DNA from 4 places in the Nocardia sp. NPDC056952 genome. Region 1 is predicted to be linked to each of the others. Evidence: riboswitches for the same ligand, from Rfam matches in the RefSeq annotation. Region 1 holds a riboswitch; each other region holds the start of a gene.
The links. Region 1 has a riboswitch for S-adenosylmethionine ahead of ACFTS5_RS21400 (rhodanese-like domain-containing protein). Riboswitches for the same ligand answer to the same signal wherever they lie in the genome.
Positions count from the first base shown of each region.

Region 2: it holds a riboswitch for S-adenosylmethionine, as region 1 does, so the genes downstream of both, ACFTS5_RS32770 (aminotransferase class V-fold PLP-dependent enzyme) here and ACFTS5_RS21400 (rhodanese-like domain-containing protein) in region 1, are expected to answer to the same signal.
Region 3: it holds a riboswitch for S-adenosylmethionine, as region 1 does, so the genes downstream of both, ACFTS5_RS28025 (amino acid ABC transporter permease) here and ACFTS5_RS21400 (rhodanese-like domain-containing protein) in region 1, are expected to answer to the same signal.
Region 4: it holds a riboswitch for S-adenosylmethionine, as region 1 does, so the genes downstream of both, ACFTS5_RS25265 (bifunctional o-acetylhomoserine/o-acetylserine sulfhydrylase) here and ACFTS5_RS21400 (rhodanese-like domain-containing protein) in region 1, are expected to answer to the same signal.

Region 1 covers NZ_JBHURA010000006.1:67,686-71,428, reverse strand. The annotation lists gene ACFTS5_RS21405 (O-succinylhomoserine sulfhydrylase) at 1-889, opposite strand, end outside; gene ACFTS5_RS21400 (rhodanese-like domain-containing protein) at 900-1,316, opposite strand; SAM riboswitch class IV at 1,334-1,453, opposite strand; gene ACFTS5_RS21395 (hypothetical protein) at 1,499-2,029, opposite strand; gene ACFTS5_RS21390 (RNA-guided endonuclease InsQ/TnpB family protein) at 2,101-3,312, shown strand; gene ACFTS5_RS21385 (FAD-dependent oxidoreductase) at 3,507-3,743, shown strand, end outside.
Region 2 covers NZ_JBHURA010000016.1:70,150-73,892, forward strand. The annotation lists gene ACFTS5_RS32760 (AAA family ATPase) at 1-826, opposite strand, end outside; gene ACFTS5_RS32765 (class I SAM-dependent DNA methyltransferase) at 1,011-1,766, opposite strand; SAM riboswitch class IV at 1,939-2,053, shown strand; gene ACFTS5_RS32770 (aminotransferase class V-fold PLP-dependent enzyme) at 2,095-3,411, shown strand; gene ACFTS5_RS32775 (Uma2 family endonuclease) at 3,417-3,743, opposite strand, start outside.
Region 3 covers NZ_JBHURA010000010.1:146,267-150,009, forward strand. The annotation lists gene ACFTS5_RS28025 (amino acid ABC transporter permease) at 1-954, opposite strand, end outside; SAM riboswitch class I at 1,065-1,158, opposite strand; gene ACFTS5_RS28030 (hypothetical protein) at 1,312-2,157, shown strand; gene ACFTS5_RS28035 (glycosyltransferase family 2 protein) at 2,251-3,423, opposite strand; gene ACFTS5_RS28040 (LppM family (lipo)protein) at 3,425-3,743, opposite strand, start outside.
Region 4 covers NZ_JBHURA010000008.1:47,068-50,810, forward strand. The annotation lists gene ACFTS5_RS25260 (homoserine O-acetyltransferase) at 1-48, opposite strand, end outside; gene ACFTS5_RS25265 (bifunctional o-acetylhomoserine/o-acetylserine sulfhydrylase) at 45-1,361, opposite strand; SAM riboswitch class IV at 1,444-1,554, opposite strand; gene ACFTS5_RS25270 (TetR family transcriptional regulator) at 1,619-2,341, opposite strand; gene ACFTS5_RS25275 (MFS transporter) at 2,476-3,743, shown strand, end outside.

The sequences.
Region 1 (3,743 bases):
GGTATTTCACCCAGTCGACCGAATTCTTGGTCTCCAGGAACTCGGCTACCCGCAGGGCCGACTCGGTGGAGTGGCGCACGCGCAACGGCATGGTTTCCAGGCCCTTGAGCAAGGTCCAGGCGTTGAAGGGGCTCAGGGCCGGGCCGGTGTGGCGCATCAGGGTTTTGACGGGGCCGTCGATGTAGTCCTGGGCGCCGAGGATGGCGCCGCCGAGGACGCGACCCTGGCCGTCGATGTGTTTGGTGCCGGAGTAGACCACCACGTCGGCGCCGAGTTCGAAGCCGCGCTGGAGCAGGGGGGTGGCGAAGACGTTGTCCAGCACCACCTTCGCGCCCGCGGCGTGGGCGAGCTCGGTGACCTTGCGGACATCGACGAGGGTCTGCATCGGGTTGGCGGGGGTCTCGAAGAACACGGCCTGGGTGGGGACGGACAGGGCCTGCTCCCACTGGTCGAGGTCGTCACCGTCGACGAAGACGGTTTCGATGCCCCAGCGCGGCAGGATCTCGTTACAGACCACGAAACAGGAACCGAACAGGCTGCGGGCGGCGACGAGACGGTCGCCCGCCTTCAGCAGGGCACCGAGCGCGGTGAACACCGCCGACATGCCGGACGCGGTCGCGAAGGCCGCCTCGGCGCCGTCGAGCAGGCGGATGCGCTCCTCGAACATGGCCACGGTCGGGTTGCCGAAGCGCGAGTAGACGAAGTGCTCGACGTCGCCGGTGAACGCGGCCTCGGCGGCCTCGGCGCTCTCATAGACGAAACCCGAGGTCAGATACAGCGCCTCGGAGGTCTCGTCGAAGCCGGAACGGCGCAGGCCGCCACGCACGCCGAGCGTGCCGGGACCGACGCCTTCGGGCAGTGGCTTGTCGAACGAACCACCGGTGATCATGCTTTTCTCCTTATGCCTGACGCCACGGCAGGCCGACAGCGCGCCAACCGGTGCTGCCGCGCTGACCGAACGCGTCGGGACCACCTTCGAAACCGTCGAGCACGTTGTAGGACGGCGCCACGCCCGCCGCCGTCGCCAGGTTCGCCGCATGCGCGGAACGCTGGCCGGAGCGACACAGGAACACCACGGGTGCGTCGTCGGGGCGACCGGCGAGTGCCTTCTCGAGCTGCACTCCGAACTCCGGGTTGCGCGTGCCGGTGCCGTCGACCCATTCGATGAAATGGGCCGGGCGTTCGATGGAGCTGGTGTCGGGGATGCCGATGTGTGCCCACTCGCCCTCGGTGCGCACGTCGACCAGCACGGCGCCGGGGTGCTCGGTGAGCAGCTCCCACGCCTTCTCAGGGGTGATGTCGCCGGCGTAAGTCATGTCGATCCTCCTGCGTGAATCCGCTCTTGCCGTGCCGGAAATCCCCGAACACACGGCCAGGTCGTCACCCGGAGCACCCCACCGCGGAGGAGGGTTGCCGACCAGCGAGCCGGGGCTTGACGCTGGCACTCATGACCTTGCGATCTGAGATTGCCTCGGCACCGGTCATCGTGTCAAACGATTCAGAACGAGCACACCAGCCACGCGCTGTCCACGCGGGTCAGTTTCCAGTTGCTCGCCGCCGGGTTGCCGTTGACCACGAGCGCCGCGTCGATTTTGGCGCGGTCACCGTTGACGGTGGCGTTCTCGAAACCCTTGCCGTCGATCGTGACAGTGGATTTCGGGCCACCGAGCTGTTCGCCGAGGCCGGAGGTCTCTTCGCTGAAGCCGGGGCAGGCCACGCCCGTCGGCGGACGGAGGTCGCTGCGCGAGCGCGCGTCGATATAGTTGGTGACAGCGGCCGCGAGACGGTCGGCCTCTGTGACATTTTTCTCAGCGGGTGAGAGCAGTCCACCCGCCACGATGCCGATGAGCACGATGATCGCGATCACCGCGGCCGCGACGAACGGGACGATGGAACGCTTGTCGGTCTGATCCACCACTACGGGCTGGTCATCCGAGCCTGTTTGCTCCTCGTTCATGGGGTGTCGTAGCGCAAAAACCGGTCCTCTATGACCGGCCACGAGCACGGCAAGTTGAAGCCTGACGCGCACAGCGCTACTCCTCCTTTCGGGATAGTCAGGTTACAGATAAGCATGCTAATTTGTAAGGCGTGGGCGAGGTTGTGAAGCGGGCTTTCAAGTACCGGTTTCACCCGACCCCGGAGCAAGCCGCTGAGTTGGAACGGACCTTCGGTTGCGTGCGCAAGGTATACAACCTCGCACTCGAGACCCGGACCGTGGCGTGGCAGCGGGGCGAGCGGGTCAACTACAACACCACGTCGGCGATGCTGACCGAATGGAAACGCAGCGAAGACCTCGCCTATCTGAGTGCGGTGTCGTCGGTGCCGTTGCAACAGTCGTTGCGTCACCTGCAAACGGCATTCGCCAACTTCTGGGACAAGCGGGCCAAATACCCACGCTTCAAGTCCCGTAAGAAGTCCAGGGCCAGCGCGGAGTACACCCGGTCGGGGTTCCGGTGGCGTGACGGGGAGCTGACTTTGGCGAAGATGAGCGAACCGCTCGCCATCGTCTGGTCGCGCGAGCTGCCCGGCGATCCCTCCACGGTGACGGTGTCGCGAGACGCGGCCCGTCGCTGGTTCGTGTCCTTGCTGTGCGAGGATCCCACGGTCGAGCCACTCCCTCGCACGGGTCAGGCGGTCGGGATCGACGCCGGGCTGACCCATTTGCTCACCCTGTCGACCGGCGAGAAGATCGCCAACCCGCGCCACGAACGCGCCGACCGTGCCCGGTTGGCGAAAGCTCAGCGCAGCCTGTCCCACAAGGAGGAGGGCTCGGCGAACCGGGCCAAGGCTCGGCGCAAAGTCGCTCGCGTCCACGCTCGCATCGCCGACCGCAGACGCGACTACCTGCACAAGATCACTACTCGGCTCGTGCGTGAGAACCAAACGCTCGTGATCGAGGATTTGACCGTCCGCAACATGATCCGCAATCACTCGCTCGCGCGAGCGATCTCGGACGCGTCGTGGTCGGAGTTTCGGTCGATGCTGGAGTACAAGGCCGATTGGTACGGCCGCAAAGTAGTTGCGATCGATCGCTGGTACCCCTCGTCGAAGCTGTGCTCGTCGTGTGGTGTCTTGCGCAACAAGATGCCTCTCGAGGTGCGTGAGTGGGTGTGCAGTTGCGGTGTCCGACATGATCGGGATGTGAACGCCGCGAAGAATCTTTTGGCCGCCGGGCTGGCGGTGACAGTCTGTGGAGATGGTGTGAGACCTCAACGGAACCCTCCGGGCGGGCAGTCGTCGGTGAAGCAGAAAACCCGACCCGCGAGGGTGGGGACCCCGGTCCTTCAGGGACGGGACGATGTCAAGCTGTAATCCTGACAGGGGAAAAAGCAACCGTGCGGGCAGCTACACCGCGCCCCACGAAGCCATCAGCGTCGCAGCTAGAATCACACGTGATTGCGGCCTGCTGCCGCAACTCGGCAGCTGCCAGTAAGTCGGCATGCCGACTTAGCCTAAGCTAAGTTGACGCCGTCAAATCAGTTCTCGACCAAAGGGTGCGCGTAGAAATGACCGAACAGAGTGCAGCGACTCGCCCACTTCGCATTGCGATCGTGGGTGCGGGACCGGCCGGTATCTACGCCGCCGACGCGTTGATGAAGTCCGATGCCGACGTGAGCATCGACCTCTACGAGCGCATGCCCGCGCCCTTCGGTCTCATCCGCTACGGCGTCGCCCCCGACCACCCCCGTATCAAGGGCATCATCACCGCCCTGCACAAGGTCCTCGACAAAGACCAGGTCCGC
Region 2 (3,743 bases), on a different contig from region 1:
ACCGGCGAATCGCCTCGCAGCGTTGCTCGGCCTCGGGCAGCGCGAACTCCACGCTCACATCGAAGCGCCGCCACGCGGCCGGATCCAGCAGATCGGCGTGGTTGGTCGCGCCGATGACCAGGCCCCCGCCGGTCGGCCAGTCGTCGATCTGCTGGAGCAGTACCGTCACCAGCCGCTTCAACTCGCCCACGTCGCGATCGTCGTCGCGACGCTTGGCGATGGCGTCGAGCTCGTCGAGCAGCAGAACGCACGGCCGCTGCTTGGCGTAGTCGATGGCATGGCGCAGGTTGGTGCCGGTCTTGCCGAGCAGGCTGCTCATGATGGTCGCCAAGTCCAGGACCACCAGCGGCAGCGACAGTTGGTGGGCCAGCCAGGCCGCGGCCATCGTCTTGCCGACGCCGGGCGGACCGACGAACAGCAAGCTGCGGGCCGGGGTCAGATCGGCGGCGGCCAGCCGGTCGGCCTGCTTGCGTTCGTCGACGATCTGGGTGAGCACGTCATAGGTTTCGGCGGCCAGGATCGGCACTTCGGCGGTGGAGCCGGGCGGGATCACCCGCAGCAGCGGCAGCCGGCTGTCGCCGTCGACCGGAATCGGCGTATCCACCTCCGCGCGTAGGGGATTGGCGCGCGTGGGGTTCTGGCGCAGCAGCGCGATCAGCGCATCGGCCAGTTCGGGACTGGCGTGCCGGTGGCGGCGCGCGGCCCGGCGCACGAACATTGCGACATCCTGCTCGCGCCCGGCGAGCGCCAACCTGGCCAGGTGGACGAATTCGTCGGGTAGATCGGCGCTCACGTCCGCCGAAGTGGAGCTCAAGGCGTGTGACATGGTCTTCTTCCGATCAACTACGTGGACTATTTTCGCTTCACTCGATCGTACGGCGTCCATCACGGGCAAAGTTCACCCCTTGTGTACCGGTTTGACATCGGACCCCACCCGCAGCGCCACATTGATCTGCCGAGCCCTCAGCGCAGCGATTCCCTTCGTCGGATGCTAGTTCCGCCACGTCCCCTCATGGGCGATTCCCTTCGTTTCGGGCGTGCCTCGAAGCGTGCGGCGCGGCGCCTATGCCGCCGAGCGTCCAGACCAGTGCCATGGTGAACGGGTGGCCGCGCAGGTGGGCCCACTTGGGTTTCGCCGCGAGCCAGGCGTCGTCGACCAGGGCCTCGGCCGCTTCGGTGAGGACCCAGCCCGCGTCGGTGCCCGCGGTGATGTGCTCGCTCAGCAGGTGCAGGTGGGTGCTGATCGCGATCGGATCGCCCCCAGCGGGGGTGTAGTGCGTCGGCATTCCGGTGACCATCATGAACTGTGGGTGGTAGCTGATCTGGGCGAACGTGGCTCCTGGGACAGCCAGCCGCGCGGCCTCGGTGTAGAACGGGAGCAGGTCCGGCAGGTGTTCGTCGATCAGTGAGGAGATCACGAGATCGTAAGTGCTGCTTGGTAATTCGGTGGCACACACGTCGGCCTTGGTGAGTGTGCGGTGTACACCGCGGGCGCGGGCACGGGCCAGCATGCCCGCGCTCAGATCGACGCCGTCGATCTCGGCGCTACTGCGGCTGCGCAACCACGCGCCGGTTCGCCCCGTTCCGCAACCCAGGTCGACCGCCTGTCGCACTCCCGCCCAATCCGGGCGGCGAAGCCGATCCAGCAGCGCCGCGTCCATCTCGTCCATCACGGTGCGCTCGTAGGTATCGGCCCAGCCGTCGTAACCGGTGGCGACATCGACGGTGGGGTAGTTGCGCCGGTCGAAATCGGCGAAGGCAGGCATCCCCGGAGTATCACAAGGGAAAGCGCACGTGGACAACCGATTTCCCGCTGCGGCCGCGACGGCCCGGCCGCCGCGCCGAACCGGGAGATCTCGGGGGTGGTCCGGGTCGACTCGGAGCGCACCGACGATCGGTGGTTGACAGGTCCGGTGGTCGTCTGTCACTCTCGTTGCAGGTCACGAGTACCAGCGTTCAGCCCCGGCTTGCTGGTCGGCAACCCTCCTCCGCGGTGGGGTGCTCCGGGTGACGACCAGGCTGACGTCCGAATTGGGCGCGGCAAGCGCGGGCCACCTCTTCAGGAGCGGGTCCCTGAGCCGACGGGATTTCGTCATGACTGCTGTAATCGACCCCACCTGTGCCATCGCCGCCGTTTCCGGTGCCGACCTGCAGGTTCCGCTCGTTCAGGGCGGCACCAGCTCCTACGCCAACTTCGACTACGCGGCGAGTGCGCCGGCGTTGAAGCAGGTCACCGACCGGATTTCGCAGTTGCTGCCGTTCTACGCCAGCGTGCACCGGGGCGCGGGATACGCCTCGCGGATCTCCACCGAGTGCTACGAGGCTTCGCGTGGGTCCGTTGCCCGGTTCCTCGACGCCGACGACGACCAGGTCGTGGTGTTCACGCGTAACACCACCGATTCGCTGAACCTGCTGGCCGGGTGCGTGCCGGGGGAGACCGTGGTACTCGATATCGAGCACCACGCCAACTTCCTGCCGTGGGCGAAGCACGGTCGTCGCGTCGTGCGGGCCGCCGCCACGGTCGAGGAGACGATTCAGCGTGTCGTCGCCGAGCTGTGCAGCAAGCCTGCCGCGCTGCTGGCGGTGACCGGTGCGTCCAACGTCACCGGTGAGGTGCTGCCGCTGGAACGGCTCGCGACCATCGCCCATCTGTGTGGTGCGCGCATCCTCGTCGACGCCGCTCAGCTGGCTCCGCATCGCCGGATCTCCCTGCGCGAGACCGGGATCGACTACCTCGCCTTCTCCGGGCACAAGCTGTACGCGCCGTTCGGTTCGGGTGTGCTCGTCGGCCGGCGGGACTGGCTGGACGAGGGTGAGCCCTACCTGGCCGGTGGTGGTGCGGTGCGCAATGTCGGTGTGACAGAGGTCGAATGGGCGTGCGCGCCGCAGCGGCACGAAGCCGGCTCGCCGAACGTCCTGGGCGCGGCCGCTATTGCCGCCGCCTGCGATGCGCTCGCCGCCATCGACCCCACCGAACTCGTCGCGCACGAGCGCTTTCTGGCCGACCGGCTGCGTGACGGCCTGTCCGCGATCCCCGGCGTCGACCTGGTCGGTATCTGGTCCGACAGCCCCGACTGTGTGGGCATCGTCGCCTTCACGATCGCCGATGTCGCCCCTGGCAAAGTCGCCGCGTACCTCTCCGCCGAGCACGCCATCGGCGTCCGCGACGGCCGCTTCTGCGCGCACCCCCTCCTCGCGAGCCTCGGCCTCGACGCCGCCCTCCGCGCCAGCATCGGCCTCGGCACCACCGCCGCCGACGTAGACCGCTTGATCAGCGCGGTAGCCACCCTGGTCAGCCACGGGCCCACCTGGAACTACGCCGCCACCGACGGCCACTGGAACCCGACCCCCGAAACCCGTCCCCTCAGCGCCTCTTCCCCCGAAGGCGCCGCTCCCTGCCTGATCGGCTGAACTCGTCACAGGCGAGATTCACCGGACGTCGGCCGTCGAGACCTGCTCTCGGCGGCCGATATTCGTTCCCCGTCGAGGGCGTCCCAGGTGATGGTGACGCCGAGCGGATCAGTGATGGCGATCGCGCGCGCGTATTCCGCTCGCTTGTCCACACAATCGGCGGTAACCGTCGCTGGTGAAACCACTTCGACCACCAACAGGGTGTCCCCTGCTGTGGGCTTGGTCTTCCACTTGTCGCGGGGGTCTTCGATACAGCGATACACGATGGCGTCGGGGCGGCGGAAATTGAACGGAACCTCCGAGACCAGCATGTCCAGTTCGCCGCTGGCCTT
Region 3 (3,743 bases), on a different contig from region 1:
GCGGACCCGCTGCCACGGTGTCGGCGGCAGCGCACGCTGCGCGCCCTTGGCGTAGTGCCGTTCGATGTAGTACTGCAGGATCGACAGCGCCGTGGTGAGCGCGATGTACCAGACGGTCGCCACCATCAGCAGCGGAACCACCCGGCCGTTGCGGCCGAAGATCACCTGCACCTGGTAGAACAGCTCGGCGATCGCCATCACCGACACGATCGAGGTGCCCTTGAACAGGCTGATCACCTCATTGGCCGCGTTCGGCAGAATCGAGCGCATCGCCTGCGGCAACACGATCGTGCGGAACTGGCGCCAGCGCGGAATCCCCAGCGCCGCCGCCGCTTCGAGCTGACCGTCGTCGACGGCGAGCAGACCCGCCCGGATCAGTTCGGCCGAATATGCCGCCTGATGCAGGGCCAGCCCGATCACCGCCGCGGTGAAACCGCTGATCACACCATTGACATCGAACTCGTAGAAGCCGGGGCCGAACGGAATGCCCACGGACAGGCGGGGATACAGGTAGGCGATGTTGAACCAGAACAGCAGCTGCACGATCAGCGGGATCGAACGGAAAGCCCAGATATAGGTCCAGGCGATCACCCGCAGCACGGGATTGTTCGACACCCGCCCGATCGCCAGCAGGGTGCCGAACACGAAACCGAGGGCAGTGCCCCACAGGGTGAGCTCGATGGTCACCCGGAGCGCGGCCAGCACCGACTTCGCGGTGAAGTACTGGGCGAAAGTGCCCCAGTCCCACCCCGGATTGGTGATCAGGCCGTGCGCGAACTGGGCCACCAGCAGCAGAGCGATCACCGCGACGACCCAGCGCCACGGGTGCCACGACCCGGCGATCCGGGGCAGGTCGCCGGCGGGCGCCTTGCCGCCGGATTCCGGATCGGCGGGGAGAGCGTCGCCGGGCGGTGCGGGCGCGGTCTCGGCGCCGGAAACGGCAGACGCGGTCATGGGAATCCTTCGGAAAACAGTGGAACGAGGCACAGTGACCTCCACCCGGCCAGCAACGGGTTCGCGATCTGGCGGCGCTCAGGCCGGACAGGTAGACAGCACGAAAATCTCCTCCATCGAACCCGGCAGAAGCACCCACACCCCGAAACGGGCGGGTTGCTGCGACGTCATCGAGCCAGGTCTCTCGGTCGCTCTGGATGGTTGCGCCCCGGTTTTGTGACCCGAGCTGAATCAGCATGTGGCACATGTGCGGTACCCACAACGGTAGAAATCAGCGTGAGCACAGAGGTTGGAACCGGGCGCGAGCACGGGCACAATTGCCCCGGTTCGGCGTGGTGGGGGACCCGCGGACCGGGGGTGAGCGGCGATCGGTGGGTTCGCTGGGAAATTGCGACGCGCCGAACGGGCGGTTACTTCACCTGTCCGGAATCCCGCATCGCAGGCGGTAGCGTCGGGGTTCTCTGCGTCGATGAGGAGTACGTCGTGATCATGCCGCGTCGTTCCACCGCACTGACCGCCCTGACGGTTTGCGCCGCTGCGTTGCTGTCGGCTGTGCCGTCGGCTGTTGCCGAACCGGCCGTGCCGGTGGCGCCCGCTGTCACTCGGGACGCACCCGGTGTCACGCCCGCCGCGGGGGCGGGGGATCTTCTCGGTGCCTATCAGAGTGTTGTCGAGACGCTGAAGGCGCTGGGTATCCAGCCGTTCCTCTACCCGACGGTGGCGGCGAACTGTACCGGTGACGGAGCGGGGCTTGTTCCGGCTGTTGCGGGGGCGGTGCCGGGGCCGTGGCCGGCCAACACACTGCCGATACCCGGGCTCGATCTGTCCGCGGTGAAATCCGGGCAGACTCTGTTCACGTTCCTGCCCTATGGGCTTGCGGCCGATACCGCGGCTACGAAGACGTCCGGGATGCAGGTGGCGTGGCTCAATGTGAGTACCGGGCGTGGGGGGATGGCCTCGATGGGGTCGATTGCCGACATTGTGCGGGCGATGGTGCCTGCTGAGGTTCCTGGTGAATTGCGGCCTCTTGCTGAGACGGCTATTCGGGACTTTCTCTTCGCCGCTATTCCTGTGGGGGGTGTGCGGGCTGTGCCTGTGGATACGGGGCGGGGGACTGTGTTGGCTGCTGTTTTCGGTACTACTGACAATGGTGGGCGGTCGTGCTTCTTCTTTCCGACGGTGGGGATCACCGAGGTGGCTTGAGGGTGGTTGCTCGACTCGGTGTCGAGCGGGTGCGCGCCTGCCCCTCACCCGCTCGGCGGCCCTGATGCGCCTGCGCCGTCGCGGAACTGCGGGTCAGGCGTGGTGGGCTATCGGGTCTTCGGGGGTTACCAGGGGGCGCTGTTTCCAGTGCAGGCGGCCGGTGCGGTGGCGGTGGTGGGAGCGGGTCCACAGGCTGAGGTAGTGGGCCACTGACAGGGGGTGGGCCACAGCTGAGGCGAGGTCAGTTCCGGTGGGGGGCTTGCGGGTTTCGATGGTGCGGGCGGTGAGGCGGCTGGTGACGGCGGCCAGGTAGCCGAGCAGGCCCGCGCGGCGGGTTCGGCCTCGGCCGAGGATCGCGGCCAGCGGGGGAATCCAGTAGGCGAGGGCGGCGAGGATTCCGATGGCTGCGCCGGTGTCGCGGCGGCCGCCGTAGGCCGACCACAGCCAGCGGGTGTAGCCGTCGGTGAGTTCGGTGGTGCCGGTATACATTCGGGTGCTCGCGGCGGGGCCCGCGGTCACCAGGGCGGTGCGATGGCCTGCTCGGCGGATGGCGCGGGCCAGGTCCAGGTCCTCGGTGGCGCTGGCCGCTACGGCCGCGTGGCCGCCGCCGGCGCGGTAGGCCGCGGCGTCGACGGCCAGGAACTGGCCGCACGCTACGGCGGTGGACGGGCGCAGGCTGTGGTTGGCGGGGCCGACGGGCAGGGTCGAAGCCCACGACCAGGCCAGCAGGGGCTGGATCAGTCGCTCGGCGGTCGAACCGGCGTCCTGTCTCGGCCAGGCCGAGACCAGACCTGCTCCGCGCCTGCGTAATTCGGTCACCGCCGCGGCGATCGCGTGGGGGGCCAAGCGTACGTCCGCGTCGATGAACACCAGGGCGGCCGCGTCGGTGCGGGCGGCCAGGCGCGCGCACGCGGCGGCCTTGCCGGTCCAGCCGGGGGCGGGGTGGGCGGCCGAGCGCAGGACGGTGAAGCGCTCGTCGTCGGCGATCGCGTCGAGTGCGGCTTCGTAGGTGCCGTCGGTGGACGCGTCGTCGAGAATCAGCACGCTCAGGCGGGGGACGCCGATCTGCGCGCGAAGGTCGGCGATCAGCGCGGGCAGGCGCTGCGATTCGTCGCGGGCGGGGACGCACACCGTGACCGGTTCGATCACGCCGGCGACCCCGCGCGGCAGGGTGCGCAAGGTAACCAGGTTGTAGGCGGCGGTGGCCGCGCCGAGTGCGGCCAGACCGGTGCCCGCCCAGGTGAGGTAGCGGGCCGCCGCGCTCATGTCAGCGGCCCAGTCTGCGACTGGAGATTTCGCGCCACATCTCCGAGGGGGAGAAACCGCCGCGCGGTGCGTTGGGCGGGCCGGGGTTGCGGTCGCGGAACGCCAGGCCCGCGATCAGCGCGGCCACCGCGAGGGTGATGCCGCCGACGATGCCCGCCCAGCCCGCGAACGAGCGGGTGTTGGGGTCGGCGTACTTCACCTCGGCACGCAGGGTCGACACCTCGCCCGCGGGCAGCTTCCACGACACCGTGTTCTCGCTGTCGGTGGTCTCACGGGTGCCGTTGGTCTTGGCGACGCGGGCCGGGAACGCAACGGAGAAC
Region 4 (3,743 bases), on a different contig from region 1:
CACCCCGGTTCCGGGTCGGGCGATCGGCGATTCGGTGCTCACAGTCACGTCGTCGCCGCCGCGAACCCGGCCCGCAGATCGGCCAGAATGTCGTCGATTCCCTCGATGCCCACCGCGAGCCTGACCAGGCCGGGAGTGACGCCGGCCGCCAGCTGCTCGTCGGGCGTCAACTGCGAGTGCGTGGTCGACGCCGGGTGAATCACGAGTGAACGCACATCACCGATGTTAGCTACATGGCTGTGCAGGCTGAGCGCGTCCACGAACTTCTTGCCCGCATCGACACCGCCGGCCAGCTCGAAGGCCACGATCGCGCCCGCGCCCTTGGGCGCCAGCTCCTTGGCTCGCGCGTGCCAGGGCGAGGACTCGAGGCCCGCGTAGAACACCGCGTCGACGCCCGGCTGCTCGGCGACGAACTTCGCGACCGCCTCGGCATTGCTGACATGCCGTTCGACCCGCAGGCTCAGCGTCTCGATGCCCTGGGCGATGAGGAACGCGTTGAACGGCGAGACCGCGGCACCCAGATCGCGCAGCAACTGCACGCGAGCCTTCAGCGCGAACGCGGGCGCGCCCAGATCGGCGAACACCGCACCGTGGTAGCTGGGGTCGGGCTCGGTGAAGCCGGGGAAGCGCGCGTTGCCGTCGGCGTCGCGCACGGTCCAGTCGAAGGTGCCGCCGTCGACGATCACGCCCGCCACGGCCGCACCGTGACCACCCAGGTACTTCGTCGCCGAATGCACGACGATGTCGGCGCCGTGGGCCAGCGGCTGGATCAGGTAGGGGGTCGCGACGGTGTTGTCCACGATCAGTGGAAGGCCGTTCGCGTGCGCGACACCGGCGATACCGGGAATGTCGAACACCGCGCTGCTCGGGTTGGCGATGGTCTCGCCGTAGAACGCCTTGGTGTTCGGCTGGATCGCGGCTTCCCACTGCGCGAGGTCATCGGGATCCTCGACGAACGAGACCGTGATGCCCAGCTTGGGCAGCGAGTAGTGGAAGAGGTTGTAGGTGCCGCCGTAGAGGTGCGGGCTGGACACGATGTGGTCGCCCGCGCTCGCCAGGTTCAGGATCGCGTAGGTCTCCGCGGCCTGGCCCGAGGCCAGCAGCAGCGCCGCGACGCCACCTTCGAGCGCGGCCACGCGCTGCTCCACCGCGTCCTGGGTGGGGTTCATGATCCGGGTGTAGATGTTGCCCGGCTCGGCGAGACCGAACAGCGCGGCGGCGTGATCGGTGTCGCGGAAGGTGTAGGAGGTGGTCTGGTAGATCGGCAGGGCCCGCGCGTTGGTGCTCGCGTCGGGGGCCTGGCCCGCGTGGACCTGCTTGGTCTCGAAGGACCAGTTCTCGGGCAGAGAAGAGTCAGTCATGTCGTGCTCCAAATGGGTGTCAGCCGGGGGATCTCGTCAACTGGGTCGGATCGACTGGCAACAACACATGGGGGCCTCCTGCAGTGCGCGCTTGCTCTCGACTTTCGAGAGCCCGGTCATCACCCGGAGCACCCCACCGCAGCTGGAGGGTTGCCGACCAGCGAGCCGGGGCTTGGCGCTGGTACTCATGACCTTGCCGTCATGTTAACCGGAGATCTCCCGCGGGCGGAAACTTCCCCCGCATTTCCCGCCGAAGATCACTCGTTGGACGGTGTGCCGAAGCCTGGCGTGTCGTCCACCGGTGCGCCGCAGACCTGCCGTAAGCCGTGGTAGGCGCGCAGCACGGCGTCCCGAGTGACCCGGACAGCTACCGCCGGTGACCCGCTCAGCAAGGCTTGTTCGGTGTCGGCGACGGAGAGGTGGCACAGCATCTGCCAGATCCCGGCCACCAGCTTCACCGTGAAGTCGTCCGGTGACGTGCCCATCCGTTGCGCGAGCTCGGTGCACACCGCGACGTTCTTCTTCTCCGCGTATTCCAGCGCGCGGGCGTTGACCGACTGGCTGGTGCGCATGATGCGCTGCATCTGCAGGAATTGGCGGATGAACCGGATGCCGTCCGCGTCCGCCTCGGCCTGGACCACCGTCAGGTAGGCGCCACACAGTGCCTGGAGTTCGTTGCCGGTGTTCGGCTGGGAGCGCAGCGCGACGGCGACGGAGACCCCGAAGTCGTCGATCGGGGCCAGCACGATGTCTTCCTTGAGCGCGAAGTACCGGTTGACGGTGCGCGGGGACACATCGGCACCCGCGGCGATCTGCTCGACCGTCGTCGCGTCGAACCCTTGGCTGTCGCACAGGTCGAGTCCGACCGCCACGATCGCGGCCTTGGTCTGGAGCTTCTTGCGCTCGCGCAGGCCCAGCGGCGCGCCGGCAGCCGGTTCGGTCGTCCGGTCGGCGCTGATCGGAGTGGTCGAGTCCAGCATTCCCTCAGCCTACCGTGTCGGCGGCTCTATCTGTCCAAGTAGGCCAATTGGCGCATTCAGACATTTTTCTCTTGACGCCAATTGTCTTGCAGTGCCAGGATTGACCCACGCCAATCGAGCGACGAGGAGTCCTGGTGACCGGCACCGAGATAATGACGAAACATGTTGATCAACAACAGAATTCGATGCGGTGGTGGGCGTTGGTCGTGCTCTCCGCCGCCCAGTTGATGGTGGTGCTCGACGCCACCGTGATCACGATCGCCCTGCCCTATGCCCAGCGCGACCTGGGGATCAGCGACGGCGACAAGCAGTGGGCGCTCACCGCGTACACGCTCATCTTCGGCGGCCTACTGCTGCTCGGCGGACGGATGGCCGACTACCTGGGCCGCCGCCGGATCTTCCTGGTCGGCCTGGTCGGCTTCGCTGCCGCCTCGGCGCTGGCCGGGCTCGCGCAGACCGGCCCGCAGTTGTTCATCGGCCGAGGTCTACAGGGTGCGTTCGCCGCGCTGCTCGCCCCCGCGGCTTTGTCGCTGCTGTCGGTGATCTTCACCGATGTGCAGGAGCGGGCCCGCGCGTTCGCGGTCTTCGCCGGCATCACCGCCGGTGGCATCGCGTTCGGGCTGATCGTCGGCGGCGCGCTCACCGAGTTCGCGTCGTGGCGATGGACGCTGCTGATGAACACGCCGATCGCGCTCATCGCGGTAGCCGGTGCGGTGGCGGTGATCGCGCGCGATATCCCGGTGCCGAGAACCGGCGGCTACGACCTGCCCGGCGCCGTCACCGTGACATTCGGCTTGGTGTCGATCGTCTACGGATTCAGTCGCGCCGCCGAACACGGTTGGCTGGCGGGCAGCACGCTCGGCCTGCTCGGGGCGGGCTTCGCGTTGCTCATCGCGTTCGTCTTCATCGAGGCGCGCTCGGCGAATCCGCTGTTGCCACTGCGCATTCCGGGTGAGATCAATCGGGGCGGCGCCCTGCTGGCCGCGCTGCTGATCCCGATCGCGATGTTCGCGATGTTCTTGTTCCTGAGCTTCTACTACCAGAACACCCTGGGCTATTCGCCGCTGAAGGCCGGCATCGCGTTCCTGCCGTTCCCCGTGGGCATCGGGATCGCGGCGGGCATCACCAGTTCGTTGATGCCCAAGTTCGGGCCGCGTCCGCTCATGGTGGTCGGCGCGCTGCTCGGTGTCGTCGGACTGCTGTGGCTGGCGCAACTGAGTTACGGCGACGGGTACGCACTGAGCGTGCTGCCCGCGCAGCTGCTGATGGCGCTCGGGATGGGCCCGCTGTTCGTCGGGATGCAGGCCGTCGCGCTGCATCAGGTCGACGCTGAGGACTCCGGCGTCGCCAGCGCCCTGCTCAATGCCGCCCAGCAGGTCGGCGGCGCCGTCGGCACCGCCCT